3 regions of the Sporosarcina sp. Y352 genome follow, and region 2 is predicted to be linked to each of the others. Evidence: riboswitches for the same ligand, from Rfam matches in the RefSeq annotation. Region 2 holds a riboswitch; each other region holds the start of a gene.
What was found. A riboswitch is a leader RNA that binds a small molecule or an ion and turns the genes downstream of it on or off. The one in region 2 is predicted to bind S-adenosylmethionine.
Positions count from the first base shown of each region.

Region 1: another riboswitch for S-adenosylmethionine. It lies ahead of AC1TO6_RS12695 (bifunctional homocysteine S-methyltransferase/methylenetetrahydrofolate reductase); the one in region 2 lies ahead of AC1TO6_RS01820 (methionine ABC transporter ATP-binding protein).
Region 3: another riboswitch for S-adenosylmethionine. It lies ahead of AC1TO6_RS14980 (MFS transporter); the one in region 2 lies ahead of AC1TO6_RS01820 (methionine ABC transporter ATP-binding protein).

Region 1 is NZ_JBXCJE010000006.1:191,462-202,283, reverse strand. It holds gene AC1TO6_RS12710 (polyhydroxyalkanoate biosynthesis repressor PhaR) at 1-271, shown strand, start outside; gene fabG (3-oxoacyl-[acyl-carrier-protein] reductase) at 330-1,112, shown strand; gene phaC (class III poly(R)-hydroxyalkanoic acid synthase subunit PhaC) at 1,195-2,286, shown strand; SAM riboswitch class I at 2,465-2,572, shown strand; gene AC1TO6_RS12695 (bifunctional homocysteine S-methyltransferase/methylenetetrahydrofolate reductase) at 2,645-4,492, shown strand; gene metH (methionine synthase) at 4,485-7,922, shown strand; gene AC1TO6_RS12685 (small, acid-soluble spore protein tlp) at 8,465-8,686, opposite strand; gene yhfH (protein YhfH) at 9,056-9,175, shown strand; gene AC1TO6_RS12675 (ribonuclease H family protein) at 9,323-9,982, opposite strand; gene AC1TO6_RS12670 (formate/nitrite transporter family protein) at 10,514-10,822, shown strand, end outside.
Region 2 is NZ_JBXCJE010000001.1:341,790-352,611, forward strand. It holds gene AC1TO6_RS01780 (erythromycin esterase family protein) at 1-1,233, shown strand, start outside; gene AC1TO6_RS01785 (PaaI family thioesterase) at 1,594-2,079, opposite strand; gene AC1TO6_RS01790 (AAA family ATPase) at 2,129-2,848, opposite strand; gene AC1TO6_RS01795 (hypothetical protein) at 2,971-3,399, shown strand; gene AC1TO6_RS01800 (hypothetical protein) at 3,551-3,847, shown strand; gene pepF (oligoendopeptidase F) at 3,972-5,792, shown strand; gene AC1TO6_RS01810 (MetQ/NlpA family ABC transporter substrate-binding protein) at 5,858-6,670, opposite strand; gene AC1TO6_RS01815 (methionine ABC transporter permease) at 6,688-7,359, opposite strand; gene AC1TO6_RS01820 (methionine ABC transporter ATP-binding protein) at 7,349-8,362, opposite strand; SAM riboswitch class I at 8,465-8,575, opposite strand; gene AC1TO6_RS01825 (aminotransferase class I/II-fold pyridoxal phosphate-dependent enzyme) at 8,745-9,911, shown strand; gene AC1TO6_RS01830 (aldo/keto reductase) at 10,101-10,822, opposite strand, start outside.
Region 3 is NZ_JBXCJE010000009.1:68,814-79,635, reverse strand. It holds gene AC1TO6_RS15005 (SA1320 family protein) at 1-1,065, opposite strand, end outside; gene AC1TO6_RS15000 (DUF1672 family protein) at 1,046-1,927, opposite strand; gene msrA (peptide-methionine (S)-S-oxide reductase MsrA) at 2,936-3,469, opposite strand; gene AC1TO6_RS14990 (1,2-dihydroxy-3-keto-5-methylthiopentene dioxygenase) at 3,517-4,029, opposite strand; gene AC1TO6_RS14985 (2-hydroxy-3-keto-5-methylthiopentenyl-1-phosphate phosphatase) at 4,068-4,742, opposite strand; gene AC1TO6_RS14980 (MFS transporter) at 4,953-6,203, opposite strand; SAM riboswitch class I at 6,329-6,419, opposite strand; gene AC1TO6_RS14975 (molybdopterin oxidoreductase family protein) at 6,841-8,880, shown strand; gene AC1TO6_RS14970 (2,3-diketo-5-methylthiopentyl-1-phosphate enolase) at 9,468-10,661, opposite strand; gene mtnK (S-methyl-5-thioribose kinase) at 10,661-10,822, opposite strand, start outside.

The DNA.
Region 1 (10,822 bases), on a different contig from region 2:
GGCGACTGAGTCTTATTTGAAACAAATGAATATGCCTACGCGAGCAGAACTTGCGGATGTTGCATCTCTCGTCATTAATTTAGAAGGCAAAGTTGACAATCTTGAAGATAAATTCGAAGAAGAATTAGGTAAATTAGATGCGACAAAAGAAATTAGTCAGTTAAGAAGGTCTGTCCTAAACTTGGAGAGAAAACTGGATAAAGTTCTTGAGGTGCTTGAAGGTATAGAGAAAGAAAAAACGGTGGTCGCACCGAAAGAGTTGAAAAAGTAATAGTAGATTTGTTCAATTTAAGGGGTAAAAAATAGAGTGATGGGAAGTGTGTGGGAATATGACTATACAAATAAACGAAGTAACTGAAAAAAGTACGATTGGCAAACCACTTGCGGGGAAAGTGGTAGTAGTAACTGGGGGTTCACGCGGAATTGGTGCTACAATCGCTAAAGTATTAGCTGAAAATGGTGCATCTGTTGCGATTAATTACCAATCTAGAATTGATAGTGCAGAAGCAGTTGTAAAGGAAATTGAAGAACAAGGTGGAATTTCTTGTGCAATTCAGTCTGACGTATCTAAAGCGGACGATGTAAAGAATTTCATGGCTGAAGTTATCAATCGTTTTGGGAAGATTGACATTCTCGTGAATAATGCAGGTATTACAAGAGACCGTACATTCCGTAAACTTTCTAATGAGGAATGGAATGAGGTAATCAATGTCAATCTAAACAGTGTTTTCTATACAACATCGGAAGTAATTAATCATATGCTGGAGCAAAAGTCTGGACGAATCATTAACATAAGCTCAATCATCGGACAGGCTGGCGGATTCGGTCAATCAAACTATGCGGCATCAAAAGCGGGATTGATTGGTTTAACGAAATCACTGGCATTAGAAACAGCTAGAAGTGGAATTACTGTCAATGCTGTTTGTCCTGGATTTATCGAAACGGAAATGGTTGGAGAAATGCCTGAAAATGTAAAAGAGGGTATTATTGCAAAAATTCCAATGCAACGTTTGGGCCAAACGGAAGAAATTGCAGAAGCTGTATTGTTCCTTACACAGGCTAAGTATATTACGGGGCAAACAATCAATGTGAATGGCGGATTATACATGTAATAACCTACCATTTTTTACTTGTGGAAAGGGTCTTCTGCAAGGAAGCCCTTATAAATGATTGAATTTTGATAGGAGGAAAAAAATGGGTTATTCTAGTATAAAAGATGCTGACAAATGGATGGATACAATGCCTGATGATTTGAAGGTAGGTTTTGAACGAATTCAACGGATGACGTCGGTACTGACAAATGAGCCTGAACCAAAAGTCGGTCAAACACCTAAAGAAGTTATCTGGACAAAGAATAAAGCGAAACTATATCGCTATCAATCAACAGTCAAGAAAACGAATAGCGTCCCTATATTAATGGTTTATGCATTGATCAATAAACCTTATATATTGGATTTAACACCTGGCAATAGTCTAATCGAACATCTTACAAACAAAGGCCACGACGTTTATTTACTGGATTGGGGTACTGCGGGTTATGAAGATCGATATATGAAATTAGATGATTATATCTTAGATTATATTCCGCGCGCTGTTAAGAAAGTATTGAAAACGTCGGATGCCAAGGAAATCAGTTTGCTTGGTTATTGTATGGGTGGGACGATGACTTCTATTTTTACGGCACTACATCCTACACTGCCAATTCGTAATTTAATCTTCATGACGAGCCCATTTGATTTTTCGGATGCAGGTTTATATACGAGCTGGTTAGACAAACGTCATTTTAACTTGAATAAACTAGTTGACACACTTGGTTTGATTCCTCATGATATGATTGATTTTGGCAACAAGCTGTTAAATCCGATAGCCAATTTTTATGGTCCTTATATCAGTCTGGCGGATCGCGCGGATAATGAGGAATTCGTTAACAATTGGAAGTTGATGCAGAAATGGCTGAATGACGGAATTCCGTTTCCAGGTGAAGCCTATAGGCAATGGATTGGTGAGTTTTATCAAGAGAATAAATTAATTAATGATGAACTCTATATTAGAGGACAGAAAGTGGAGTTAAGCAAGATTACGGCAAATGTATTAAATATTGCCGGAAAGCATGATGTCATCGCTTCTCCTAACCAAGTAGAACCACTAAACGCTAAAATCTCAAGTAGAGATAAGACTTTCCATCTGACGGATACTGGTCATGTCTCAGTGGTTGCTGGTAGAAGAGCCATTAACAATACGTTTCCGTTGATTGAAGAATGGTTAACAAAACACTCTATACAATAATATAATACGAGTAAAAGCTGCTAACATGATTATATTATTGTGTTAGCAGCTTTTATTTTTTCGAAATCTGAAAAATAAAAATAATAAGGAAAAGAATATTCGCATTTTACGAAAAAGTCCTTGACTGATACGAGTTATAACGATAGGATAATCATAGTTAGTAAAACTGAATATTAAATTCTTATCGAGAGAAGTCGAGGGACTGGCCCAATGACGCTTCAGCAACCAGCCATAATATGGTCAGGTGCTAATTCCAGCAGGAGAGAAATGTCCTGAGAGATGAAGAAGAACGAATTTTAAATCGTTAAGTCTTCTTTTCATGGAAGGCTTTTTTTGTATTAAAGGGGGATTGGGTGGAATGGGCTTACTGGAAGAACTGCAGACAAAGATATTAATTGCGGATGGGGCTATGGGGACGCTGCTCTATTCATATGGGATTGAGTACTGTAACGAAGAACTGAATCTACAGAAACCGGAGATTGTGGAGAAAATTCACTTAGATTATATTACGGCTGGGTCAGATATTATTCAGACCAACACATATGGAGCCAATCTTCTTAAGCTGGAGCGTTATGGTTTAGAAAATCAAGTAAAAGAAATTAATGAAGCAGCAATTCAAATTGCAAAAAGAGCTGCTGCACCAGGCGGACAGTTTGTACTTGGTACGATAGGCGGTATCCGTGGGATTCGTAAAAGTGATGCGACGGTTGAAGAAATAATAAAAATGATTGATCAGCAAGCCAATCACTTATTGGCAGGGGATCCGGACGGTTTACTCCTAGAAACCTATTATGATTTTGAAGAACTTGTTGCTACTGTAAAGCATTTACGCAAACTAACAAATACGCCAATTATTGCCCAAGTATCAATGCATGATCCAGGCATTTTGCAAAATGGAATGCAACTTAACGAAGCGTTTCATCAGCTTGAAGCACTGGGTGCGGACATAGTAGGAGTCAATTGCCGATTGGGGCCACATCATACGATTCAAGCTTTCGAACAAGTAACACTTCCTGAAAAAGCATTTCTTTCCGCTTCTCCAAACGCAAGTTTAATGGATGTTGAGGATGGACGGATTGTCTACGAATCAGAAGCTGATTATTTCGGGAGAGCTGCATTGCGACTCCGGGAAGAGGGCGTGCGCTTAATTGGTGGATGCTGTGGAACGACGACAAAGCACATTGAGGCTGCGAAAAAATACATTGGAAATCTAGCGCCCATCTCGGAAAAAATAGTGACTCCAAGAAAGCCGATTGTAATTCGAGAGGCAGAACCGCAAAAAACAAAGCCACTTCATGTCAAGGTAATGACAGAACGAACAATTATTGTGGAGTTGGATACGCCACGTCATTTAGATATAACTGGATTCATTGAAGGTGCTAAGGCGTTAAACGAAGCAGGCATAGACTCTCTCACTATGGCTGATAATTCATTAGCCTCTCCGCGCATTAGCAATTTGGCGATGGGTTCGATGTTAAAACTTGAGCATAAGATTAATCCTCTTGTACATATCACATGTCGGGACCGCAATCTAATCGGTCTCCAATCACACTTAATGGGGTTAGATGCACTTGGGTTGCATGAAGTCCTAGCAATAACCGGTGATCCTACGAAAGTGGGCGATTTCCCAGGGGCTTCAAGTGTATACGATGTGTCTAGTATGGAATTCATTCAACTGATTAAACAGTTGAATGAGGGCATTTCATTCTCTGGTAAACCTCTCCGCAAGAAAGCGAATTTCTCTGTAGCTGCAGCATTTAATCCGAATGTACGTGTACTGGATCGTGCAGTAAAACGCTTAGAGAAGAAGATTGAAGCGGGTGCAGATTATTTCATCTCGCAACCCGTATTCACAAAAGAAAAAATCCGAGAAATTCACGAGCAGACAAAGCATTTACCTACACCTATTTTCATCGGTATTATGCCACTCACTAGCATCAGAAGTTCAGAGTTTTTGCATAACGAAGTACCCGGAATCAAGCTCTCAGAAGATGCACTTGAAAGAATGCGTGCGTGTGGAGATGACAAAAACAGAGCGACTGCAGAAGGTATTCAAATAGCGAAGGAACTCATAGATACAGCGGCAGAATTATTTAATGGAATTTACATTATCACGCCTTTCCTCAGATATGATACGTCACTTGAATTGATTCATTATATTAAAGAAATAGATGCACAGAAAGAGAGAGATCACAGTTATGTCTAAGAGTTTACTTGAGAAAGAACTTCAAAAAAGGATATTAATTATTGATGGTGCAATGGGAACGATGATTCAAAATGCGGACCTTTCTCCGGAAGAATTCGGCGGGGAAGAATATGATGGATGTAATGAATATTTAAATATCGTAAATCCAGAAGTTATTGAAAACATACACCGTGGATATTTAGAAGCAGGTGCTGATATTATTTCTACGAATACGTTTGGTGGCACGCCAGTTGTATTGAATGATTATAATTTAGGAGACCAAGCGCATGAGATTAACTATCGTGCAGCCCAATTTGCAAAAAAATGTACTGCAGAATTCTCGACAAATGAATGGCCTCGATTTGTAGCAGGAGCAATTGGACCGACGACAAAAACACTTTCTGTAACAGGTGGCATTACATTTGATGAGCTGAAACATGACTTTTATATCCAAGCGAAGGCATTGATTGATGGTGGAAGTGACTTGATATTGCTAGAAACAAGTCAAGATATGCTGAACGTAAAGGCTGCTACACTTGGTATTAAAGAGGCGTTTGAAGTGACTGGAATAGAACTTCCCATCATGATTTCAGGAACAATTGAACCAATGGGTACGACGCTAGCCGGACAAAGCATAGAAGCTTTCTATATTTCCATTGAGCATGTGAAACCACTTTCTGTAGGCTTAAACTGTGCAACGGGTCCTGAATTCATGCGAGATCATATCCGTTCACTATCAGAGATATCTGACGGCTATGTCAGTTGTTATCCCAATGCAGGATTACCCGATGAAGAAGGACATTACCATGAGTCACCAGAATCACTATCTCAAAAGCTAAGAGGCTTTGCAGAAAAGGGTTGGTTAAACTTGGTAGGTGGATGTTGTGGAACGACTCCAGCTCACATTAAAGCTTTGCGAGAAGCTGTAAAAGATTTGGCTCCACGTAAACCGGTGGATGAAAGTCATGGTCACGTTATATCTGGAATTGAGCCGCTACAATATGATGAATCGATGCGTCCTTTATTAATCGGAGAACGTACAAATGTCATTGGTTCCCGGAAATTTAAACGGCTTATTATAGAAGGAAAGTTTGAAGAAGCATCTGAAATTGCACGCGCTCAAGTGAAAAGTGGGGCACATGTCATTGACATTTGTCTTGCGAACCCGGATCGCGATGAGTTGGAGGACATGGCACAATTCATGAAGGAAGTTGTGAAAAAAGTGAAAGTGCCTCTCGTTATTGACTCAACTGACGAAAAGGTTATTGAAGAAGCGTTAAAGTATTCACAAGGTAAAACAATTATTAATTCCATCAATTTAGAAGATGGGGAAGAACGATTTGATGCCGTGATGCCTCTTGTGAAAAAGTATGGTGCAGCTGTAGTAGTAGGGACGATCGATGAAATTGGAATGGGTGTTACACGCGAACGAAAGCTTGCAATCGCAGAGCGTTCATATGATTTACTTGTGAATAAATGGGGGTTAGCGCCGGAAGATATCATTTTCGATCCGCTCGTATTCCCAGTAGGAACAGGCGATCAACAATATATTGGTGCTGCAGTAGAGTCAATAGAAGGTATTCGATTGATAAAAGAAAAAATGCCCAGATGTTTAACGACACTAGGTGTAAGTAATGTATCATTTGGACTTCCGCCGGTTGGACGTGAAGTATTGAATGCCGTTTACTTATACCACTGTACACAAGCAGGTCTTGATTACGCGATTGTGAATACTGAGAAACTAGAACGTTTTGCTTCTATTCCTGAACAGGAAATTGCTATGGCGAACGAGCTTTTATTCACAACAACGGATCAAACTCTCGCTGATTTCACAGATTTTTACCGTGGTAAGAAAAAAGAAAAAACAGAAGATGATATTCCTAAAACGGTTCCTGATCGTCTTGCTTATTATATTATTGAAGGAACAAAAGAAGGGCTTATTCCTGACTTGGAAGCGGCGCTTCAAATGTATGATACCCCGCTTGATATTATCAACGGACCACTGATGAAAGGGATGGCTGAGGTAGGTCGGTTGTTCAATGAAAATAAACTCATTGTTGCTGAAGTACTCCAAAGTGCAGGCGTTATGAAAGCGTCAGTAGGCTACTTAGAAGGTTTCATGGAGAAAAAAGAAGATGATTCTGGTAAGGGGAAAATCGTACTTGCCACTGTCAAAGGCGACGTTCATGATATTGGGAAAAACTTGGTTGAGATCATACTGAGTAACAACGGCTACAAAGTGATTGATGTCGGTATTAAGGTGACACCTGCTACACTGATTGAAGTCATTCGTAAAGAAAAGCCCGATATGATAGGTTTGTCTGGGTTACTCGTTAAATCCGCTCATCAAATGGTTATTACAGCGCAAGATTTCAAAGAAGCGGGTATCGATGTACCGATACTTGTAGGTGGAGCAGCGCTGTCTCGTCGTTTCACGGAAACGAAGATTTCAGCTGAATATGATGGGCCAGTGTTATATGCAAAAGATGCGATGCAAGGACTTGACCTAGCCAATCGATTACAAAATAAGGAAGATAAAGAGCTTTTGTTAGAGGAACTTGTTATTTCAGCAGAGAAGCGTATTATATCAGAGGCAACTCGTGCATCTAAACAGGCAGTTGCTGTTTTGGAGAGGCCTGTGAAAACGGTTCGAGAAGATGTACAAGTTTACATACCGAAAGATCTTCGTCGTCATGTGATGAAAGATTATTCAGTTGCTCACCTTCATCCTTATGTAAATATGCGCACATTGATTGGCCATCATTTGGGTCTAAAAGGATATAATGATAAATTAATCGAACGGGGAGATGAGCGTGCAAGTGGGCTCCATGAACTAGTAACTGGTTACTTACGATCGGATCTATTAAAACCCCGGGGCATATATCAATTCTTCCCTGCGCAATCAGATGGAGATGATGTAATTATTTATGATCCTGCAGACGCTAAAACAGAGATCGAACGTTTTACTTTCCCGCGCCAATCTGTAGAACCTTTTCTATGTCTAGCTGATTACTTAAGAACAGTGGAAAGTGGAGAAATGGACTATGTTGCGTTCATGCAAGTTACTGCAGGTCATGGCGTGCGTGCGGAAGCAGCTAGACTAAAAGAACAAGGAAAGTTCTTAGAAAGCCATGCATTCCAGGCGACTGCCCTTGAACTAGCTGAAGGGTATGCTGAACGGATTCACCAAGAAATTAGAGATCAGTGGGGTTTCTCAGATCCAACGGACTTTACAATGAGAGATCGTTTCGCTGCCAAATACCAAGGGCAACGATTCTCCTTCGGTTATCCAGCCTGTCCAAATCTAGATGATCAAGCTAAGTTATTTGGTTTGATAAAACCCGAGGATATTGGCGTAGAACTAACAGAAGAATTCATGATGGAACCGGAAGCTTCGGTTTCAGCAATGGTATTCGCTCATCCAGATGCTAGATATTTTGTAGTTAATTAATCAGAAATAAAAATACACCACTTTCAGATTTCCATTCTGAAAGTGTTGTATTTTTTGGAAATGGGGCGAATATTGACTGAAAGAATAGTCACAAGCTGGTATTTTAAGCTTACTAGAATGTGAATGGACTACTTCAAACAAAACTCACCCTGTTAAAACAAAAATGGGATAACACGACGGGGAAAACTCTATCGTTGGTCGTTGGAATTATATTTCCTCTATTGTTGCCTATCGTTTACGGAATACGAAGGAAGAGTTTTAAGAAAGAACTTAATAAATAACAGTACATAAAATGATCATATTTGTAGCTGAAGCAGCAACGTCTTGGGTATTGTTCTGCACTATTGCTTCTACTTTCTTGTACTTGTTTGAAGACAAAAGCGTTTAAACAAATGAATTACAGATGACTGATTGAAAATCGAAATGACGTCGGGTATATATTGAAAAAACGAGTCCATTCAATAATGAAATAATTGAATGGACTCGTTTTTTTCTGATTTTCAATACCTCTAATCTCATTTGAAAAGCAATCACCTGTGCTGTTATAGATAACCGTTAATTCGTGATTTGTCTTCTTCAATTACTTCATTTTGTAAATCTACAATGCTTTCTTTGCGTCGTGCATTTTTTTCCTGGATTGTAGCGAGTTCTTTCCCCTCGGCGAATTCCATAGCAGCTTCTGCAGCTTCTAGGTTACTGATTGTTTTCTTTAACCTGTCTTCATTGTCGGCTGAATCGTTCGGTTTGGGATTGACTTTGGACAATCGACTTCCTCCTTCTTTATAGAAACCTTCATGAGATAGCGTTCCCAAATCGACAAAAACTATTTGTAGAATTTAGTTGTCTCTTTATTTTGAAAATGTGTGTGAAAGGGAGGAGAGGTGATTTTTTTCATGGCGAATAGAAGTAAAACGATTGAAAGGAGAAACAAACTAGATAGTTAACGGAAGAGTTATTTATTAAGTCCTAAAAACAATCTCTGTTCGTCGCCGTATATTGCTCTTCATCCACTAATATGACGTTTTGTCGGAAAGTGAAGACAAAAATAAACCTCTGTTATATAGTAGTTATTAAGAATACTAACTGTTTCACAACAAGGTTAGTACAACAATAAAAAATGGAGGAGATCTATTATGGAGAAAATCAAAAATAATACTGAAAAGCAGTGTACAGAATGTGGAAATGAAATCGTTGAGAAGCATGAATCGGTACTTTATGAATGTGAGCGATGCATCGGCAAGCATGAACATTAACTAAACACTCTATTTCCAGGAAATGTGGAAATAGAGTGTTTTTTTGACTTCAAATGAATGAATCTGTGTTAGGGATTAGTGTACTGAATTTATGAAAAACCGATTGCTAATCTAAGATTTTTGTTAAGTCAATTACCGAAAATAGACCTATCCTGTAACCTCACTTGTCGCTGTAATAGAGACTCCATTTAGCGCCTGTGTCGCCAGTCGATCGGCTTCTGAATTCAGTTTTCGTTGCACCAGTTCGTACTCTGGCTGGATACCGAGGTCTTTCATCTTCTGTTCAATTCGGTCCGCCCAGCCTGACAGAACTTTTTCGAGTGCCGGCCATTCTCCAGTCAGTTGGTTGATGACTACTTGTGAATCTCCGATGAACCGAACCGGTAGATGATGGACATTTAACAGTTCAAGCTCTTGCAGGCATAAGTGGAGTGCGGCATATTCTGCTTCGTTATTCGACATAAGTTCGGCGGAAGGAGCATTACGACGGAGCCTGTATGATTTTCCACTTTGTTCATAATAAATGACACAGCCCATACCTGAACTGCTCGTTGTCCGATCGAAGCCTCCATCGAAATAGACCTTAACGTTATGGGGTTCAGTTTCGATTCCTTTCAAATAGCCCTTCATCTCTTTCACCGTCCACATGCTGTCAAATCGGTCAATGAATGCTATGCTTTTAGCTCGCCCAATTCGCTCAAGGTCTTCTGCAAAAAGTAGTGCTTGTGCTGCCGGCATTTCTTCAGAACGAAAGATTGTTTCTGCGCCTTTTGGTGTTCTGTAAATCCATTCGATTAAAATATTCATGGTCATTCCTCCTGTCTCAGTCAGTCTATATATGTATTTCTTAAATACAATAAAAGTCTACCCCATGCAGGTGATATTTATGGGTTTTATCACGAATCTAATCTTAACTTTTGAGCCAACAATTTAATGGGATTACAAAAGAGTAGTATTTGACATTTATCCTAACACATGGCATGAAATACTCCTTAAAAGATAGACATAATCCATTTGTCCTTATTATACGAATGAAAGACACTGGTATACAATAAGAGTGGGAACTGTATTCATTATGTTATTAATAAAGGACCATACAGGGAGCACAATTCCTTGTGGAAGAGTCAATGATGAAAGAAAAGGCTTTCACAGTTGTAGCGAGTGATATTAAGTATTCGAGAGGTGGAAAATTGAGGAATGTGAATACAATCGTAGTTGATTAGGGGACTAGTTAGATAGCAATTTATTCACGACAGGCAATGTGAGCTACAAAATCAAGTCCTAGGAGATTGTTAGATATCCATCGTTTGGGGTTAGGATATACGGGAGGGAATAGAAATGAAATCAACAATCGCTGTTTTAGGTGATACAGCCGTTTCAAAAGTAAGTCAATTACATACTAGTAAAAGTAGATACTTAACTATGACAATGTTGGCTGGAGTATTTGTTGGGTTTGGAATCATTTTGATTTTTACAATCGGGGGATTACTAGCGCCAGTAGATTTTCCAGGAACGAAAATTATTATGGGAGTTTCATTTGGAATCGCATTAAGCTTGGTTTTAATGGCGGGAGCCGACCTGTTTACAAGTAATAACATGATTATGACCATTGGCACTTTGACCAAAAAAACGACTTGGACTGAAACA
Region 2 (10,822 bases):
ATAAAATATGCAATTCCAATGGATTCGGATCCGGAATTTGCCACTCTAATCGATGCAATTGGAGATGCTTCGATTGTACTATTGGGTGAATCGAGTCACGGTACTTCTGAATTCTATAAAATACGTGCGGAAATTTCTAAGAAGTTGATTGAGCAAAAAGGATTTACAGCCATTGCTGTGGAAGGTGATTGGCCTTCTGCACAAATAGTCAACCAATATATAAAGGGTTACAGCGAAAGTGATGCAACTCCAACAGAAATTGTCAAAGCATTTAAAAGATGGCCAACTTGGATGTGGGCTAATGAAGATATAGCTGATTTTGTTGAATGGTTAAAAACGCATAATAACAATAAAAACCCGGATAGAAAAGTGGGTTTTTACGGCATTGATATATATAGCCTATGGGAATCAATGGAAGAAATTATTCGTTATCTAACAGATACTAATCCTGACGGTGCGGACCTTAAGCTTGCGAAGAAAGCTTTTGCCTGTTTTGAACCTTTTAACGGTATGCCGGATCATTATGCAATTTCCACAGCACATTTTTCACAAGTCTGTACTAATGAAGTTAGCGAATTACTATCGTCAATTCGTTCGAATATAAAAAACTACGATGAAACCAATGAAGCCGATTTGAATTTAAAAGTGAACGCAATTATTGTTGATAAAGCTGAGGAATATTACCGCACCATGATTAAAGACAATACACGATCCTGGAATATCCGCGACGAACATATGGTGAATGTAATTAATGAAGTGAAAAATTATTACGGAACAAATTCCAAAATAATCGTTTGGGAACATAATACACATATCGGAGACGCACGTGCCACAACAATGCAAGACGATGGAATGCTGAATGTCGGTCAATTGCTCCGCGAACAGTATAAAGATGACGAAGTCTACGCGGTGGGGTTCGGTACACACCAGGGCACTGTCATTGCAGCCGAGGAGTGGGGTGTCCCATATAAAGTCATAAATGTACCTCCTGCACGAAAACATTCTTGGGAAGCTTTGCTACATCAAACAGGAGCATTCGATAAGTTATTTATCTTTGACGAAGAAAACAAGGAACACTTCATCAGCTGGATTGGTCATCGAGCAATTGGAGTCGTTTACAACCCTGAGAATGAGGCATACGGAAATTATGTTCCTTCCCAAATGGGAAATCGATATGATGCATTTATATTTATAGATCAAACCAAGGCGCTCACCCCGATAGTTGAAGCATAGAAAAAGAACAAGCCAGTTTGAATACTCAATTTGGCTTGTTCTTTTGGCTTCTTACTTTAGATATGCAAAGCGTCAATTACAACGGCATTTCTATCAACGTTTCATGGTGATTAAGTCGCTCTCGCGTTTTCCTCCAATAACAACGAGTAAGATGGTTGCGAGGATTTCGACTATTGTCTTCATTTTCATTTCCCTCCTTGCCCCCTATCTTGTTCTATATAATTATAAGGAGCTGAAATCAGTCTACCCAACTGTTTCATTTGGCATTCATTTTCAATACTCTTTAATTATTTATATACTAATACGAAAAAAAGCCGACTGCCTAATGGCAATCAGCATGTACTATTATTGTTTTAATGATTATTGTGCAAAGGTGGCTGGCATGACAACTGCAACGACTTCTCCTGTTGCAACAAGTGACTCGTCCGCTAAAACCTCAACTGATACCTTAAATTTCTTTGGATGGATTTCTTCTACTTTACCTACCGCTTTTAATAATGTTCCTTGTTTAGTAGGTTTTAAGTAATTCACGTTCAATGATGCAGTGACGAAACGTGGTGGTTCTACTTCGCTCTCCGGTTCATTACCGTTTTTCCGGTGCAAGGCAAGCGCAGCCGAGCCCGTCCCATGGCAGTCAATAAGCGAAGCAATAAGTCCCCCATAGACAAACCCTGGAATTGCAATATGTTTTGGTGACGGTTCGTAAAAAGTTACCGTCTCCTCCCCCAGCCAACCTGTACGGAAGTGGTAACCGTCTTCATTTAATCTACCGCAACCAAAACACCAAGCAAAATCATCAGGATAGTTATCTTGTATTGCATTTACTACTTCTCTTTTCGTCTCCATTATTCCAACCTCCCCCATTCCATATTAATTATAACATTCTGATAAGTAATCAATCATTCAAAATATCTTTTAAAAACTTTTCTCTATGATCAAGGAAGTATTTTGTAATCTGATAGTGCTCTGTCATTTCATATTCCGTTTCTTTTATCACTCCATCATCAAAACTCAAAATGGTTGCATCAGGATAGCCTAAAATGATTGGTGAGTGAGTGGCGATGATAAACTGACATTCCTCTTCTTGGACAAGATCATGCATGATACGCAGAAATGCCAACTGCCTTTGCGGTGATAATGCGGCTTCGGGCTCATCCAACAGATAAACGGCTTTTCCATTGAAACGATTTAAAAATAATGACAGAAAGGATTCCCCATGTGACTGTTCATGTAGAGACTTACCGCCATAGCTCTCAAGCGCGGCTGCTCCTAAACTGTCAATATGTGAAGCAAAATGATAAAAAGATTCGGCCCGTAAAAAGAACCCTTTTGTCACTTTAGGCATCCACGACAAGCGTAGATACTCACTAATCGCACTTTCAGATGCGTCTACATCGTAACTATTATTTCTTCCGCCACCCGCTGAATTAAATCCGCATAAATCTGCAATCCCTTCAAGTAACGTTGATTTACCCGACCCATTTTCTCCTACAAAAAACGTAACGCTTTTCTTTAAATCCAGTTTTGACATTGATTGAATAGATGGAATTGAAAAAGGATACTCATCTAGTGAACTTCCTTCATCATGCATTAGCGTAATTCTTTTCAAAAACAATTGCTCACACTCCCTTCTATTAACCTTTTTGTATGAATAAGCATAATAGTATTGGTCACATTACTATTCAAAACACAATCGTCTGCGTATACTACATAAACGAGTTACAGGAGGAATTGAAGATGATAATTAGAGGACTTATACTGCTTGCCATAATGATGGGTGGAACTTACGCAATGGTCCAGTCCCTCCACGATTACGATGACAAGGAGTTTATAGTACTTCTTGACACTATTCAAAACCCTTTCACTTCACTTATACTAACAAAAGCTTCTCCACTCGGCTACAATATCGAATATACCAAAGACGAAGATAAGATTGAAAGTTTGCTCGACTTTCTCCAAGATTATAAAATTCGGAAATTGAAGCCGGAAGATATTAGACTTGAGGACAATATCGAAGAGTACAGCATTATGTTACAAGATGAAGACGGTAACGAAATTACGATTATCCTAAATGAGAATTTAATCATCCAAAACTCATTACTCTATTACGAAGTCGTTGACGGACCACTAGATGTTGACTGGTTAGTTCAGTTATTTATAAAATAGGTAATTTGCAAGGACAAGAAACCTGAAACTTTCTTGTCCTTTTTTTGTTGACTTGCTTATCGTTTTTAATACAATTGTATATTACTCGTTGAATGTTTCAGCTATCGTATATACTTGTTAATAGGCATTAAAAAAGGAGTGTATTTCCGTGATGGAATTTAAAAGTATCGATGATCAAGTCATTCAGAAATATCAGCAGGATGAACAGCTGATGATCAGGTTATTTTTGCAATGGTGTTCAAATAACGACTTAAATCCACATGTACTGTATGGCAAAGCTTATCCAGAGCAACAAGAAAACGAAACGATGAAAAAAATAATAGAAGAAGCAAAATTTGAAGAAGAAATAGACATTGACAATGAAACAATGCTCGATGTATTGCAGCTTTTCGGCAATGATGAACTTGCTTTTGTCGTAACCGATGAGATTCAAAGGCTTTCAAAGTAACGCTTTTATCTTTCTGAAGGTTAAGAAAATATAGACTCAATCTTTTATTATTATCAATTCTCCTATATACTAATATTTAGTTCGACATCCGTAATAAAAAGGAGTGATTCGATTGGTTAAAAGTATGCCACTGCGTTCAGATGTACCGAAAGAAGAAACGTGGAATTTAGAGGATCTTTTCAAAACTGAAGAAGCATATAACAATGCAATAATCGAGTTAGAAAAGAACGTTGAAGTATACGTTAAACAATTCAAAGGAAATATTAAGAACGCCGCTTCTGTAAATGATGCGCTCAAAGGCTTTGCAGCAATTTACGAACAAATTGTTCCTGTCGGTACGTATACAAGTTTATCGTTCAGTACGGATCAGACAGATGATGAAGCACAAATGCGTTCAAGTAAATTCGGTTCTACTGCGGCAAAAATGAACAGTAAACTTTCCTTCATTGACAGCGAACTTTCCCTCTTACCTGTCGATGTATTAGAAAATGCAATGAAACAATCTGATGTGTTCAAAAATTATTTGGAGAAATTAATCCGTAAAAAGAAGTACCAATTGCATCCTGAGGTTGAAAAAACATTGGCTGCGTATTCATCAACATTCAACGCTCCTTACGGCTTGTATAATACGACGAAAATGGTCGACATGTCGTTTGATGATTTTGAAGTCGATGGAAAAATGTATCCATTAAGCTATGTATCGTTCGAAGGTGACTGGGAATCGGAAGCAGACACGGACAAGCGCCGCGCTGCGTTTGACGCATTTTCTGCAAAATTAAAAGACTACCAGCATACAACAGCAAAAACGTACGATATGCATCTTCAAACAGAAAAAACAACATCCGATTTACGTGGATATGACACGATTTTTGACTACTTATTATTCAATCAAGAAGTTGATAAATCCATGTATGACCGTCAAATTGACTTGATCACGAATGAACTTGCACCTCATATGCGTAAATATGCAAACCTTCTAAAAAAAGTCCACGGACTTGATAAAATGACTTTTGCCGATCTGAAAGTTCCACTTGATCCGACTTATGAGCCGAAGATCACAATTCAGGAATCGAAGAAGTATATAGATGACGCTCTTGCAATCATGGGCGAAGACTATGTTAACATGGTGGATCGTTCGTATAATGAACGATGGATAGATTTTGCTCAGAACAAAGGTAAATCGACGGGTGCTTTTTGTTCGAGCCCCTACGGTAACCACCCATATATTCTCATTTCATGGACCGGTAGCATGGAAGACGTATTTGTACTTGCTCACGAACTTGGTCATGCAGGTCATTTCTATAATGCGAATCGTGAGCAGAATGTATTCAATGCACGTCCATCCATGTACTTCATCGAGGCCCCTTCAACGATGAATGAAATGCTTGTTGCAAACCATTTGTTAAAAAACTCGGATGATCTCAAATTCAAACGTTGGGTCATTTCATCCATCGTTGCACGCACGTATTATCACAATTTCGTGACACATTTATTGGAAGCTGCATACCAGAGAAAAGTGTATGAACGCATCGATTCAGGTGGTAGTGTCAATGCGGGTGTCTTAAATAACTTTAAACGCGGAGTCCTTGAAGAGTTCTGGGGGGACACTGTAGAGATTAATGAAGGTGCCGAGCTAACATGGATGCGCCAGCCCCACTATTACATGGGCTTGTATCCATACACATATAGTGCTGGACTTACGATTTCCACACAAATGTCTAAACGTATTTTGAAAGAAGGTCAACCTGCTGTCGATGAATGGCTGGATGTCCTCAAAGCGGGCGGTACAAAATCACCTGCTGAACTCTCAAAATTGGCAGGTGTGGATATTACAACAGAACAACCATTACGTGACACAATTGCTTACATCGGTGATTTGATTGATGAACTCATCGTTTTGACGCAAGATATCGAAGCAAATGAAAAGGCGAATGTCTCACAATAAATTCAAAAAAAAGCTGACGAAACCGTAATGGTCTCGCCAGCTTTTTGCTATCTATTTTGAAATTCTTATTTCATCCACTCGGGTTTACCAAAACCTTCAAAATCCGAATCAATCACTTTTTCAAATTCTGCTGACTCTACGATATCAATAATATCTTTAGCAAATTGTTTATCGGTATTTTCCGTTTTTACTGCAACAACATTTCTGTAAATATCAAGCATATCTTCCAGAACCAACGCATCCAATAAATTCATGCTTGCAGCAAGTGCGAAGTTTCCAGGAACGGCTGCTAAATCAGTGCCATCAAGGGAGCGTGGAAGCTGTCCCGCTTCGATAGGTTGAAATACTAAGTTCTTCTTGTTCATTGTGATATCCTTTTCGGATACTTTTAATACTTCTGCATTAGGATCGAATTCAATCAGACCCACGTCTTGTAACACTAATAGAGCACGAGCCCCATTGACAGGATCGTTTGGAATGGCAATTTTTGCGCCTTCCTTAATTTCTTCGATAGACTTGAATTTATTGGAGAATATCCCCATTGGAGCTGTTGGAACGATAATCAGTGGTGACAATTCCGCTTTAGTTTCTTTCACAACATTCTCCAAGTAAGTCGTGTTCTGGAACAAGTTTGCATCAATATCACCACTTGCTAAGGAGTTGTTCGGCTGAATATAATCGCTGAACTCGACTAGTTCCACTTTATATCCTTTTTCTTCAAGTCCGGGAATAATCGCCTTTTTTAACATATCGCTGTACGGTCCTGCAGTCGAACCAAGCTTCAAGGATTTATCATCAGATACTTCTTCTTTACCACCACAAGCGGCAAGCACTGTTCCAAGTATAAGGACTACTACAACAAATAGAAACTTTTTCATAATTTTTTCTCTCCCTATCATCTTTTATCAACAACTTTTGAAATACGATCTCCTGCAAATTGAATTAGTTGTACAAAAATTATTAATATCACGACAGTGACAACCATAATCGTATTGTCGTAACGATAATAACCAAACCGGATTGCTAAATCGCCGATTCCTCCACCGCCGACAACGCCTGCCATCGCCGAATAGGCGACTAAACTAATGACTGTCATTGTCACACCTTGAATAATACTTGTTTTCGCTTCCGGCAGTAGCACATCTTTGATAATCATCCATGGCGTCGCACCTACCGCGATTGCAGCTTCAATGACACCTTTATCAATTTCACGTAGCGAAGTCTGCACGATTCTAGCAAAAAACGGGATCGCAGCAGCAGATAACGAAACGCTCGCTGCGCCAGGACCAATCGGAGTTCCTACTATTAAAATAGTCAACGGGATCAGCGCGACTAGTAAAATAATGAACGGAACAGAACGGACCATATTGACGATAAAACCGAGAACTGAATTCAATACCCTGTTCTCTAAAAACAGTCCTTTTTCCGTGGTGAACAATAGGATTCCTAACGGCAGTCCAATAACCAGCGCGATGACAAGAGAAATACCTATCATATAAAGCGTCTCACCAAATGCTTTCGTAATATCAGGCATTAACTCCATAACATGTTGAATATCAATTCCCATATTCAATAACCTCCACTTGGGCAGCCCGCGATGACATATAGGCAATGGCCTTTTCTATTTCGTCATCTTCCCCTTTAAGTTCCATTAAAAAAGTACCTAGAGGCATTTCTTGAATATATTCAATCGAGCCATGAAGGAAATTACCTTGTACCCTAAATTGCTGGACCATATCTGAGATAATTCCCTCGCCCGCCACATCCCCTTTAAACATAACTTTAACGAGTTGTCCCGTACACCTACTCAATATTGCTGATGGAACATCAAACGATACGACACTACTGATAAACTCCTTGGTTAATGTTTCTTGAGGGTTTGAAAAGATATCATATACTTGTCCTTCTTCAATCACTTTGCCATTTTGCATAATCGCCATTCGATCGCAAATTTCCTTCACTACATTCATCTCATGCGTAATTAGAACAATTGTAATACGCAATTCCTTATTGATTTTTTTCAAAAGCCGTAAGATTGATAGTGTTGTATTCGGATCGAGTGCGGAAGTTGCTTCATCACAAAGCAAAACGGATGGGTTATTCGCGAGCGCACGAGCAATGCCCACTCTCTGCTTTTGGCCACCACTTAACTGTGCAGGATAGACGTCACGCTTATCAGAAAGGCCGACCATTTCAAGCAACTCTGTCACCCGTGTATTTATTTTATCGGGAGATGTTTTTGCAGCTCGTAATGCAAATGCAATATTTTCAAATACAGTCTTTTGGCTGATTAAATAAAAGTGCTGAAAAATCATTCCGATTTTCAAACGCGCCAGACGAAGTTTATTTCCTTTTAGATTCATCAGATTTAAACCGTCGACTAAAATCGTTCCACTCGTTGGTTTCTCCAATAAGTTGAGGCATCTGATAAGTGAGCTTTTCCCTGCGCCCGAGTAACCGACGATTCCGAAAATCTCTCCTGTGTTTATGTCTAACGACACATTATCAACGCCGGTAACAACTCTCTCTTTTGTTGTATATACTTTCGACACGTTTTGTATTTGTATCATATAAATCTCCTCTTTCTTTAAATGGAAGTATGAAATCTCTGGATGCCTGACCATATAAAAATGCTTCTTTCATAATAAGAAAGAAGCACCGAAAAAGGTTTCAGCTCATCTTTCAGAATGAAGTTCACTCTGTAGGAGTTAGCACCTTCCTTGCTTTACACAAGGGGTTGCTGGACGTCATAGGGCCTATCCCTCAGTCTCTCTTGATAAGTACCATTATATTATTGTTTTGATGATATACCATTAATAGTAGTCATTTCTAATTAATTTGTCAACCTATCATCATGCTATCCTTTTCGGAAGTATTGTCAATTAAGTTGCATTCCATGTATACTAACCTTAAAATAATAGTTTTTTACTATATAGAAAACGGGGTTATTAAATGGCACTATCAAATCGATTAAAAAACTTACCGCCGCACTTTTTCGCATCACTTGTAAGAAATGTTGAAGAAGCTCTTTCGGAAGGTCGAGACGTTATTAACTTGGGGCGTGGTAACCCCGACCAACCTACTCCACCTCACATTGTAAAAGCACTTCAAGAAGCGGTTGAAGATCCAGCAACACACGGGTACTCCCCGTTCAGAGGAACGCCCGAATTAAAACAGGCGGTTGCCGACTTTTATAAGCGAGAATACGATGTTCAAATTGACCCGACAACAGAAGTCGCAATTCTATTTGGTACAAAACCCGGCTTGGTTGAGTTACCGCTTGCCATAATGAACGAAGGTGAATTACTTTTGCTTCCGGATCCTGGATATCCCGATTATTTATCAAGTGTAAGCTTGGCAAACATTAAATATGATTTAATGCCATTGGTAGCCGAGAATGATTTTTTACCTGATTATAATGCCTTAACGGAAGAACAAAAAAAACAAGCAAAATTAATGTATCTGAACTACCCGAACAATCCAACCAGCGCAACTGCCAATATACCTTTCTTCGAAGAAACGGTTGCATTGGCAAAAGCCAATGATATTGCCATCCTTCACGACTTCGCTTACGGTGGAATCGGTTTTGACGGCGTTAAGCCTGTCAGTTTCCTACAGGCGGAAGGCGCAAAAGACGTTGGCATTGAAACGTACACGTTGTCAAAGACCTATAACATGGCCGGTTGGCGGGTCGGCTTCGCTATCGGTAATGCCGATATCATAGAAGCAATCAACTTATTACAAGACCATCTATTCATTGATATTTTCCCGGCTGTTCAGCGCGCGGCTGCGGCTGCGTTAACAGGAAGCCAAGATTGTGTAGATGAACTCGTATCCCTCTACGAAGGTCGCAGAAATGTCCTAATTTCCGAATGTAGACGAATCGGTTGGGACGTCGTTGCCCCAACAGCTTCTTTCTTCGCTTGGTTGCCTGTTCCAATAGGATATACAAGTGAGTCTTTAACCAATTTACTATTGGATAAAGCGGACATTGCCGTTGCACCCGGGCACGCCTTCGGAAAACATGGCGAAGGTTATGTACGCGTAGGCTTATTAGTAGAAGAAGATCGTATAGTTGAAGCGATTGCAAGGATTGAAAAACTCGGTCTATTTTCTTAATGATTATTGTGTCTGTTGAAATATAGAATCATTTTAACTTCGCTTGCGCTAAGGAATGGCTCTGGCTGCCCTTGAATGGAGCCTATGCACAGTTTATACACCGTATTCACTATTTCCACTCATCTAATTACCAAAGTAAGGGATCAAAACTTGTGTAGTTTTGATCCCTTACTTTTATGTTAATTCATATTAAAATTTAATGTTATCCGGGTCTGGACCAACTCGATGATTCTTATTCAAACTATCGATGCATGCCATATCTTCTGCTGTTAACTTGAAATCGAACACGGTAGCGTTTTCGGCGATGCGATGTTCTTTCGTAGATTTCGGAATTGTGATAACGCCATTTTGTAAGTCCCAGCGTAAAATGACTTGGGCTATGGATTTACCATATTTATCGGCAATTTCTTGAAGTTCCGTATTATCGAGCAACCCTCCCTGCATAAGCGGAGACCATGCTTCCAATTGAATATCATGTTGTCGGCAAAATGCATGCAGTTCTTTTTGTGTCAAACGTGGATGATATTCCACTTGGTTTAGCATCGGTTTAATTTCCGCATCTTTCATCAAATCTTCCAGGTGATGAATCTGGAAGTTACTTACACCGATTGCTTTAACCCGACCTTCCTTATAAAGGGTTTCCATTGCGCGCCATGCTTCTTTATATTTACCAGCTACTGGCCAATGAATTAGGTATAAATCCAAATATTCTACACCTAGTTTAGTTAAGCTTTCTTCATAAGCTGCGATTGTCGTTTCGTACCCCAACTCTGAATTCCAGACTTTTGATGTGATGAATAGATCTTCTCTTGCAACTCCAGATTCCGCCATTGCTTGACGAACACCTTGTCCCACGCCGACTTCATTGCCATAAATCGCGGCTGTATCGATACTGCGATAGCCATGTGTAA
Region 3 (10,822 bases), on a different contig from region 2:
TAATATCTGCAGCATCGTTACACGCTGGGAAAAATGTGCACTTTCATCATCCACAATGCTGACCGAATTCTCTAAATAGCCCGTTGCCAAGCCCATTCGACCTTTCACATGATCTTTTATTCCGCTTGCGAGAGCGGTCATATGTTTATGGTCGATAGCAATTTTTTCAGCTTTGCCTCCATGAAGAGGGGACCCCGTCCAGATGCTGGTCACTATATGGTCGGCTGCACCAATATGAATGAAGCCATATCCCGGTTCCCCTTTAAGTCCTATTTGAATTGTATAATCACCATTTTTGTCTGCTTCCACATAACCTGTATGATTGGAAGTGAACATGGAGAATAGCGGTAGCCCGTTGTTGATGTTAGATTTTTTGCCGGGGATGCGGTCTTCCAAATTGAGTGTACCTTGTGTACTCGTCAGAAAATCGTATTTACTATAGTAGTTCGTTATGTTGGAGTAGTTTTTTGTTGGATCCACCATGCCTTCAGGTAGCATCGCCGGATTTAATGTAACAGCTTTGACGCGCGGATTTTCAATTGCAACTGCGTTTGTCAATGCACCTGCAAGGGAATTTCCTGTCACGGAGGAGACTTTTCCGTAATCATCATTTACGTCTTTGAAATAGTCTTGGGCATCTTTTAGTTGTACAGGTGTTGTATCGCTTAATAATTTTAAGTTCGTGCCGATCCAGTCTTCTTTCAGTTGTTCGCTCCCTACGAAGACGATGGTTAGTTCGTTCGTGTCGAAGTTTTGGACAGTTAGTGCGTCAAGCCCTGAATCAGTGTCGTATCTAGTGTCAATCACTTTGTAGTCTGATCCATTTAAAGTGAATACATCATTTTTATTATGGTGCTTATAAGCATGATATCCCGCCATTTCAACTAAGTCCTCGTCATTAGCCTTCGATATATGATTTACGTTTTCCGGATTGAAGCGTTTAACTGCATCTACATCGATGAGTTTAATGACATCTTCGATAAAGGAAGGGCTATCCGTAGAATTCAAACTATCAGTGAATTTAGGCATCTCTCTGATTCCCTCACTATTCTTTAATGATTTCATTTGGATTCATACTTTCCAGCGAATTATCCTTTGTTCCGATACCTCTTCTTTTATCAATCAAGTTATCATTCAAAATAATTGTATATGCACCTCTAGGTATACCTTCCATCTCATTAATATCTGAAACGATTTTATCAAAGACCGCCTGATCGGGTTCAGTGTCAGATTCTTTCATATATAATTCTATGAGAATCAACATTTGATTTGGCTTGAAATCAGCTTTACTCAAACTTTTTTGTAATGCTTCTTTACTAATTTCTGGGTTTTCTAAATACATATCATATATCCCTTGAAATGCGTCACCGAGCTTGCTTGTTCTGTACACTGAACTTGAGAATCCAGTCCCTCCGACTTTTTCTACTGCCTCTACGGGCATTCCGACAACAGGATGATTTTGAAGTATACTTTCCAAGTAGTTATCTAGCGTCGCAAATTCATCTTCATAAATCATTGCATATAGTGCACCTTGGATCGCATTTTCAACTTGCCCTTCTTCGGACCAGACTTCATCAGTTTCAACGGTTCCACTATCCACATCGATTGATATAATTGCATATGTATAAAAATGGGGTTCACCTACCGATTCCACAAATACGGTTGCACCATCGACTGCCCCAACGATGTTATGAACAATCACTTCTGTTTTATAGTTGCTAAGGAAAAACTCTTGGACCGCTTCTTCAATTTCTCCACGGTGTTCTTCAGCCAATTTCCCCGTTTCTGGTCGGCTGTCGCGCAATTTATATCCTTCACCAGTGTAGTCTTGTATACGTACGAAGTTCTCTGTTTCGTATGCATTTTTCTTATTTTCAGTTGACGGTTCCTTAACTTCAACTTTTTCCTTACTGGTTAAATTGTCCATACCCGTACATCCTCCTACTAGTAATGATGAGCTCAATGTTAGTGCCAGTATATTTTTATAAATAATATTCAACAAATACACCTCGAATTTTCAAAGTAGATTTCCATCGCACTTCTATGTCTCCTTCCAATTGTACCCCTCGTATGTAAGTTAGTTTGTATTTTTTTGTAAATTATTTGTATGTGTTTTTCATGTAGGCATTTAATCTTGATGGAATACGGCTTCGCAAAATAAATCTAACAACTTCGGAGTACGCTGCTTAGATTATCTAGGAAATTTAAATAAGTCATTATCACTAGCCGACAAATTTAAGTATTGCGTGATTTTCTCTCACCCTTTTATTAATAAGCTAGTTTCATTCTAATAATAAATACCACTCTGCTAACCTACTGTCAAAGAACGCCAATATTTCACGAATTAGGCTTAGATAGTTTAGCCTACTTAACCATGTAGTCTCTATTTTACGAAGTGATAAAAAGTTGTTTCAAATCTAGTATACTGGTACTTTTTTGATAAAATATCGATATACCCACTCTAGACTCGTTACTTTGGATTCATTTTAAGTTTTTGAATATTTAATATATATCTCGATATAAAGATGCTTGAAATGAAGGGATTTAATTGGTATAGAAATTGGGTGGGGATTTATTTTGAATAGTGGAGTGGTTACTTGATTTGGTGTGGTGTATGGGCGGTGGTATTAGTTATACGGGCGGTCCGACGCAGGGTTTGAGCGGTTGCATTCGGTATACAGGCGGTCCGACGCGGGGTTTGAGCGGTTGCATTCGTTATATGGGCGGGCGGACGCGGAGTTTGAGCGGTCGCATTCGGGATACGGGCGGTCGAACGCGGGATTTGGGCGGTTGCATTCTTTATACGGGCGGTCAGCCACGGGGTTTGAGCGGTCACAAACGATATTCGGGCGGTCGAGTGGGTGGTCCCTCCCCTATTTCCCAACAAAAAAAGGCAGAGCGTCCAGCAAACGCTCGACCCTCTACCTATTTCTTATTATTTTCCCCAGTGCTCCGCGATGAATTCAGTGCGGCCGGAACGGGCACGGTTGTCCGTGTAATGTTCTTTTTCTTTTATGTAATAATCTTGATGGTACTCTTCTGCCCGGTAGAAGGTTTCTGCGGGACGGATTGCTGTGACGATGGGTTTAGAGAAAATGCCGCTTGCCGCTAGGTTGGCTTTTGATTTCTCAGCAATTTCCTGTTGTTCTTCTGTGTAATGGAAAATGGCAGTTGTGTAAGATGAGCCGCGGTCGTGGAATTGACCTTCTGCGTCTGTTGGATCGATTTGTTGCCAGAATACTTCGAGCAACTTATCGTATGAGAATAAGGCAGGATCAAAAGTGATTTCAACGACTTCTATGTGGCCGGAATCGCCTTTTTTCACGTCTTCATACGTTGGATTATCGAGATGTCCGCCCATATAACCTGATACGATGTCTTGGACGCCTGGCCATTCTTTAAATGGTTTCACCATGCACCAGAAGCATCCACCTGCAAATGCAGCTTTTTCAAACTTTTTTTCAGTCATTGTCAATATCTCCCTTCATTATATAGCGCGTGTACAAAACGCCTCTTTTAGTAGACCGGTACCCATCCTTCTTGTGTTACGAAGATGCGTGCAGCTACTACTTTGCGATCAGCAGCGAGTGTGAAGTAGTGGCGGATGTTTTCCGGAACGGAGATTAAATCGCCTGGGTTAAGATGCACTTCAAAGAAACGGTCGTCTTTTCCTTGGATGATGAATACGCCATGTCCACTGACAATGTAACGTACTTCATCGTCTGTATGATGGTGTTCTTGTTCGAAGTTTTTCAGAAGCTCGTCCAAATTAGGTGTCGCATCTGATAGTGAGATAATGTCTGCCGTTTTATAACCGCGGCGTTCTGAAATGTCGTCGATTTCTGTTTTAAAAGCCTTTAAAATCTCTGCTTTTTCTTCATCCGTTAAATTGAATTTTTCACGAAGGTTTTCGGGTAGCTTTGCGATATCCCAGTGCTCATAAACGACTTCTTGTTGCTCTAGAAATGCTGCAACCTCTGTGTGTGTTTCAATAACTTCGTTTGTTCCTTGAATTGTAATTGTCGCCATTTTACTCATCTCTCCTCTAATCGATTTTTGGTTTTTATTTACACTTGCACATTTAAGCGGGCTTCAATGATCCGAATACAGTCATGGAAATTAGTGAATGGGGAATAAGGAATGTTCAATTCCTCGCATTTTTCAATTAAGAAATCCCTAGCAATGATGATATCGGCAAGCTTTGCCGCTTCTAGGTCTGTAATCGAGTCGCCGATGACAATGCTCGTTTGCTGCTGGGCAGTGTTCTCGCGAATAATCGTCGGCTTACAGCAACCGCAGCCTTGATTTACACAGTTTGCATCACATTCATGCGGGAAAAGGATGTTGATGTGTTCCCCTGTAAAATCGCTTTCGTTGCAATAGACTTGATCGAATGGACCGAATGGTTCAAGCAATGGATGGATAAAAAAGTCGATGCCGCCACTTACGATATAGAGCGGTATGTTTTTTTCACGGGTAAACTGAACAAATTCACCAAAACCTTCCCTGATTTCCGCATCCTCCAAAACGAACGACACGATTTGTTCTTTTTGGGAAGTGGGCAATAGAGCAAAGAGCTCTTTGACCCCTTTTTGAATGGACACCTTTTGCGCCATAATATCGTCCTTGATCTCTTCCCAACCAGCGGGAGCGAACTTGTCCATAATATTGATAATATTATCTTTCATCGTAATGGTACCATCGAAATCACAGAAAATTACTGGATTGAACTCTGCACTCATCTATATGTCCTCCTTGCCTTTTATCAATAAAACCTCTTCTATTATATAAGAAGAGGTTTTATTGATACATCTTCTTATCTACAACAACACATAGCGAGAAATAGCCTAGTGTCCCTCTACCTAGATAAGAAATCTCGTATTTTTTTCAATTAATTGTGATTATTTCATCTACCCATAACTTTGTCAATCAATGCCTACCCGACAGTGGTTTTATGAGGTAACCAGCGAAGCTTTTTCCTGCGCCTTTCGCTCTTCCTCTTCCGGTATACGAATGAATTTCACGATGATCGCACTCACTACATAGAGGGCACTGAAAATCCACACGACCCCTTCCGCTCCAACTAACCCGATAAACGCCAAAGCGATTGCTGGTGCTACGAATGTAGACAGACCCGCGGCAAAGTTCAACACGGACATTGCCGCGCCTTTATCCTCACCTGCAACGGATGGTACCAGGGCACCGATTGGAACGTAGCCCGCTACCAAGCCACCCCAGATGAATCCAACAATACTCGTCATGAGAATACTACCATTTGTAATCACTGGTACATAGAACAGAAGTGGCGTGAATATCGCGCAACCGATTCCACCAAACCAAATGATTGTGTTTTTCCAACCGAATTTATCCCCAATGAACCCGAACACTAAATTGAAAATGATGTTTCCTAAGAAAAACGTTCCCCATAATTGCAGCCAAGCACTTGTTTCAATGCCATGTTGCGCCATATGCATCGGTAAGAATACTGGGAATCCATAGACACTTAAACTATTGATAACACGGACAACCCCACCTGCAGCAACCCGTTTGTTTGTTTTCAAAATGGTGATACCCTTCAATAATTCCGTGACCGCTTCTTTTTTATTCGCGAGTTTTTTCTTTTGGAACTTGTCTTTATTGAGTACTAAAGCAAAGAATGCACCGAGACATACCCAGAAAATAGATGACCACATTGTATTGATGTAACCGAGATACTGGATTGCGTAACTTGAATAGTATGCGCCCAGCACCATCATTCCCGCACAAAACGCAAACCAGAACCAACCAACGGCAGAACTCAATTTGTTTTGTGGAGTTTTATAAATGACCCATGTCAAGAAGGAATAGGCAAACAATGGATAACCGAAACCTTTAATGAAATAAGTGAGTAGCATAATCGGATAATTCATCGTTGAAAAACCGAATGTGATAAACCCTGCGGTACCGACAATATAAACAGCTAAGCCGATTGCCATTGTACGTTTTGGACCAAATACCTCTACACAGACGCCTGAAAACCAAGAAGACAGCGCGATCGAGATTCCGTAGACCGTGAAAATAGCAGCTGACTGTTGAATGGTTAACCCGCTTTCAATTAGAAACGGACTTAGCCAACCAGCTTCAATTCCGTCTCCCATCATGAACAGCATGACTCCGAAAAAACCCCATCCTAAATTTTTCGTAATTCCAATTCTTTCTAACATACTGTTCTCTCCATTTCTATTTATAAATGCGGGACAAATTGACTGAAAAATAAAAAAACCCTTCCTGTAAAGACAGAAAGAGTTGGTGGCATACATCGCTAGTGCAATGTAAATATGCTTTACCCTTTCTATCTCTCAAGCTACGCTTGCTGGATTTGGCACAATTATGTTGCCGAAGTTTCATAGGGCCAGTCCCTCAACTTCTCTCGATAGAAAAAAACTATGAAATTGGTCGAACAGTGTCGGAAGTTAAACTAATGAGTTAACTGTATAGAACAATTAATCTTAAGTCAACCACTTATTCAAACTTTCTAAAAAAATAGTTTGGTATATGGTATACTTTCTACCATGAATCGTTTGTTTTAGTCAATTTCATAATAGAGGATATAGTAATAAAATCCGAACAAGGTTGATTTACACTCCAGGCGGACGCTTTCCGCGGGCACGTCTTCAATCTCCTCGTCACTACGTTCCTGCGGGGCTTTCAGATCGCGCTATTCCCGCTGGAGTCGCCGCCTTACGTTACAATCAACGGAACTCAGCTATGCAAACGAAGATTCGATTATTTTAGTTAATGTTAGAGTTTTCAACTAAAATAAGAAATTATAAAATTGATTCATTTGAAAGGATTTTTGCTATGAAATCTTTTATTGATATAGAAAATGGGGTTGTCCCCTCGGTTTGTGCGCTTGATTGCCCAGACCAATGTGGATTGCTTATTCATAAAGAAGACGGGAAAATCGTTAAAATTGAAGGCGATCCCGATCATCCCATCACAAAAGGAAGTATTTGCAACAAAGTTCGACATATGACTGAACGCCTTTATGACCCAAAAAGGATTACTACTCCTTTAAAACGCGTCGGGGAAAAAGGCGATGGACAATTCGTTCCAATCAGTTGGCAAGAAGCCATTACAACCATCACAGATCAATGGAAAAAACTGATTTCGGAAGAAGGTCCGGAATCGATCCTTCCTTACAGTTTCTATGCCAATATGGGGAAACTCAGTTCCAAAGGGATGGATCGCCGTTTCTTCAACCGCCTTGGTTCGAGTCAACTGGACCGGACGATTTGTTCAGTCGCTGGTGAGGTCGGCTACAATTACACGATGGGCGGGCGTTTTGGAACAGATCCGGAAGAGATGACGGAAACGAAATTATTTGTTTTCTGGGGCATCAATGCCGTCAGTACCAATATGCACCAAATCATGATTGCACAAAAAGCGAGAAAAAACGGTGCTAAAATCGTCGTCATTGACGTCCATAAAAACCAGACCGGACGCATGGCTGATTGGTTCATCCCCATCCTTCCCGGAACTGATGGAGCGCTTGCACTCGGAATCATGCATGTTCTTTATAAGGAAAAACTGGTCAATCAATCGTTTTTGGAACAATATACAATCGGCCACGAAGAGCTCGGCGAGCATGTATTGCAGCACTACGACCCGCAAACGGTTTCCGCCATTACGGGCGTGCCAGAGGGAGATATCTATGAATTGGCGCGAATGTACGGGACCGTCTCCCCTTCGATGATTCGCATCGGCAATGGGCTGCAGCATCATGATAACGGCGGCATGATGGTCCGGACGATTTCCTGTTTGCCTGCTTTGACAGGGCAATGGGCATTGAAAGGCGGAGGGGCGCTCAAATCGAATTCCGATTATTTGACGCATAATACTGCCGCACTCGAACGTCCCGAACTTCAGGTAGTGCCAACGCGCAGATTCAATATGAATTTATTGGGACAAGCATTAATGGAGGAACAACAGCCGATTCGCTCTTTGTATGTCTATAATAGCAACCCCGCCGTTGTCGCACCGGAAGCCAATAAAGTACGGAATGGCTTAGCCCGTGAAGATTTGTTCACAGTTGTCCATGATTTATTTTTGACAGACACTGCCTTGTACGCGGACATTGTTTTGCCAGCGACATCCGCTTTCGAAAACACGGACATCTATACGTCCTTCTGGCATCACTACATTCATTTGCAGGAACCCGTCATCGAAACTTACGGGGACAGTAAATCCAACCCGGACGTTTTCAGATTGCTGGCGCAAGCAATGGGCTTTGACGATCAACCATTTCTAGACAACGATGAGGAAATGGTTGACCAAGCGTTAAGCAATTTGTCCAACCCTCATTTATCCGAAGTGTCGTATTCTGCTTTAAAGGAAAAACGCTATATGAAAGCAAGTGGTACCGGCGATTTCTTGAACAATTTAAAGACACCTAGTGGAAAAATCGAGTTGTATTCGGAACAGATGAAGTCAGCGGGATTCCCTGCCCTGCCTACGTATATCCCGATTATTCAGGATTCCGATCATCCTTTACTTTATGTACCGGCAATTAACCATAACTTCATGAATACGATTTTTTCGAACAATGAAAAACATATCAAGCTCGAAAAAGTGCCTAAGTTGTTCATGAATCGACTAGATGCGGAAAGTCGAGGAATCGAAGACGGAGCGGCTGTCCGTATATGGAATGAGCGCGGTGAATGTGAGTTTACTGTTTCTGTCGGCGAGCAGGTTCTTCCTGGCGTTGTTGTCAGCCAAGGGATATGGGGAGATCAATCGGGTCATAAACGTCTGGTTAATGCATTAACGCCGGATCGGATTGCGGATATGGGCGGCGGCGCAACGTTCTTCTCGGGGCGTGTTGAAGTGGCGGGATTATAACTAGAAGTGTGGATTGGAGATTGCTTTGCGCCTTGGGATGCCTCTGGCCATGAGCGAGGGCACTAAAAAAGTCCGACTTCCTTCAATCCCGTTGATTTCCGTTCCGAGCGGACGCTTTCCGCGGGCACGGCTTCAGCCTCCTCGTCACTGCGTTCCTGCGGGGTCTTCAGCTCGCGCTATTCCCGCTGGAGTCGCCGCTCTCCACTACAATCAACTAGTTCTTATTATAAAAAGCACATTTCGTTATCAGGGATAAGATCTGCAGCCCATAGTGAATCTTTCTACAATGAAATTTGTATTAAATAGTAATCACATTATAATTTCAGTCTATACATCTCAAAATCACTTTCAATAATGTACACTCCAGCGCAGGCGCGGCAAAGGGGTAGCCGAAGCCGTGAGACTGGATGCGTAGCGTTAATCCAGGCTCAGGGCCAGAGGCATCCCCAAAGCGCCAAGCGGTCTACAATCTACACTCTGAATTAGGCGTAGCTACCCCTTCGCTTAGATTATATACTGGATTTCTAATTTCATTCTATATAAAAAAACGAGCCTCTCGGGATTATCCCAGGAGGCTCGTTTTGTGCTTATACTGACTCGACAACGCCCCATTGGTCGATGGCGCGCTTCAAAGGTTCTGACGTTTTTGCTGCTTCTACGAGTGAAACTTGTTTGACACTTGCGTCAATCGCCGCCCGGAATGCCTTGGCACCTTGCGTCGGTCCATCTGGATGGCCAAATATTCCGCCCCCAGCATTGACGACTAGATTATCTCCGAAATCCTTCAGCAATTGCGGCACCATGCCTGGATGAATTCCAGCGGATGGTACTGCAAATGTTTTTTCGAAGCCATTGTCTTCTATCAGCGCTTCATTGATTGCCAACGCATCGAATTTCGAAATGGCGACATTGCCATAAGGACTTGGGAACAAGGACAGATCTCCGCCGATGAGTCGCGTTAATTTCCCTACCAATAACGAGTAAGAGAATCCGCCACCTGCTTGTCCTGCTAGAACGCCCGATAATGCGGAATGCGCAACAATCGGCAAACCGATATTGTTATTTTCACGCAGCGTTTGAAGTGCATCTAGCCCATACGCATGGACGTTGAATAATAACGCGTTCGCGCCGAGCGCTGCTGCCTGTTCTGCCTTGTCATGAAGCTCATTCGTCCGCCCCGATAAGTTCACTGCATACAATGCCCGATTTCCTGTTTTATCATAATGCCGATCGATAATGTCTTTTGCTGTTGTAATTCGCTTATAAAACGGTGTTAATTCATTCTCAAAAAGAATTTCATCGTCTTTGATGAGATCGACACCGCCTGCTAGCAATTCTTCTAGTTGAGCGGAGAAAAAGGACAGATCCCTTCCCATGACCCCTTTGAATATGGCTTTCAGCAATGGGCGATCCATCACATTCAACTGCTCTCGAATCCCTTTTGTACCGAATCGTGGCCCCGGAAATTGTGCAAGCAATTGTTTGCCAAAATCCAAATCGATTAATTCATAGCCTTCAAAGAAAGAAAGCTTGCCGTAGACAGTCGTGAAGATCGCGGGAAGATCTGCCGAATAGTTAGCGGATGGATAAAAGATTTTCACCGTATCCTTCACTTCCCCTTTTTCCACAGAAACGACTTCACCTTTATGGTGCTTCAATTGCTGCTGTTCAAGATGCGGAATGTCTGTCCAAGACCCAATTGTGAGCCCGAGTGCATGTTGCTCCGCTATTTTTTCTTGCTCTGGATGTGTCGGAAATAGATAAGTGGCTGTAACTCCCATTAAAATTCCTCCTTGTGACTACTGTCGATGAACCAGCTCTCCAATTCTTCAAGAGAGCGTATTGTATTACGGTTAAGTATCAAATACTTCCCGAGCTCCAACACTTTTTTCCTTCTGGCCATACGTTTTTCTTCATCTTCTTCATAATTTAAATCGTCAAT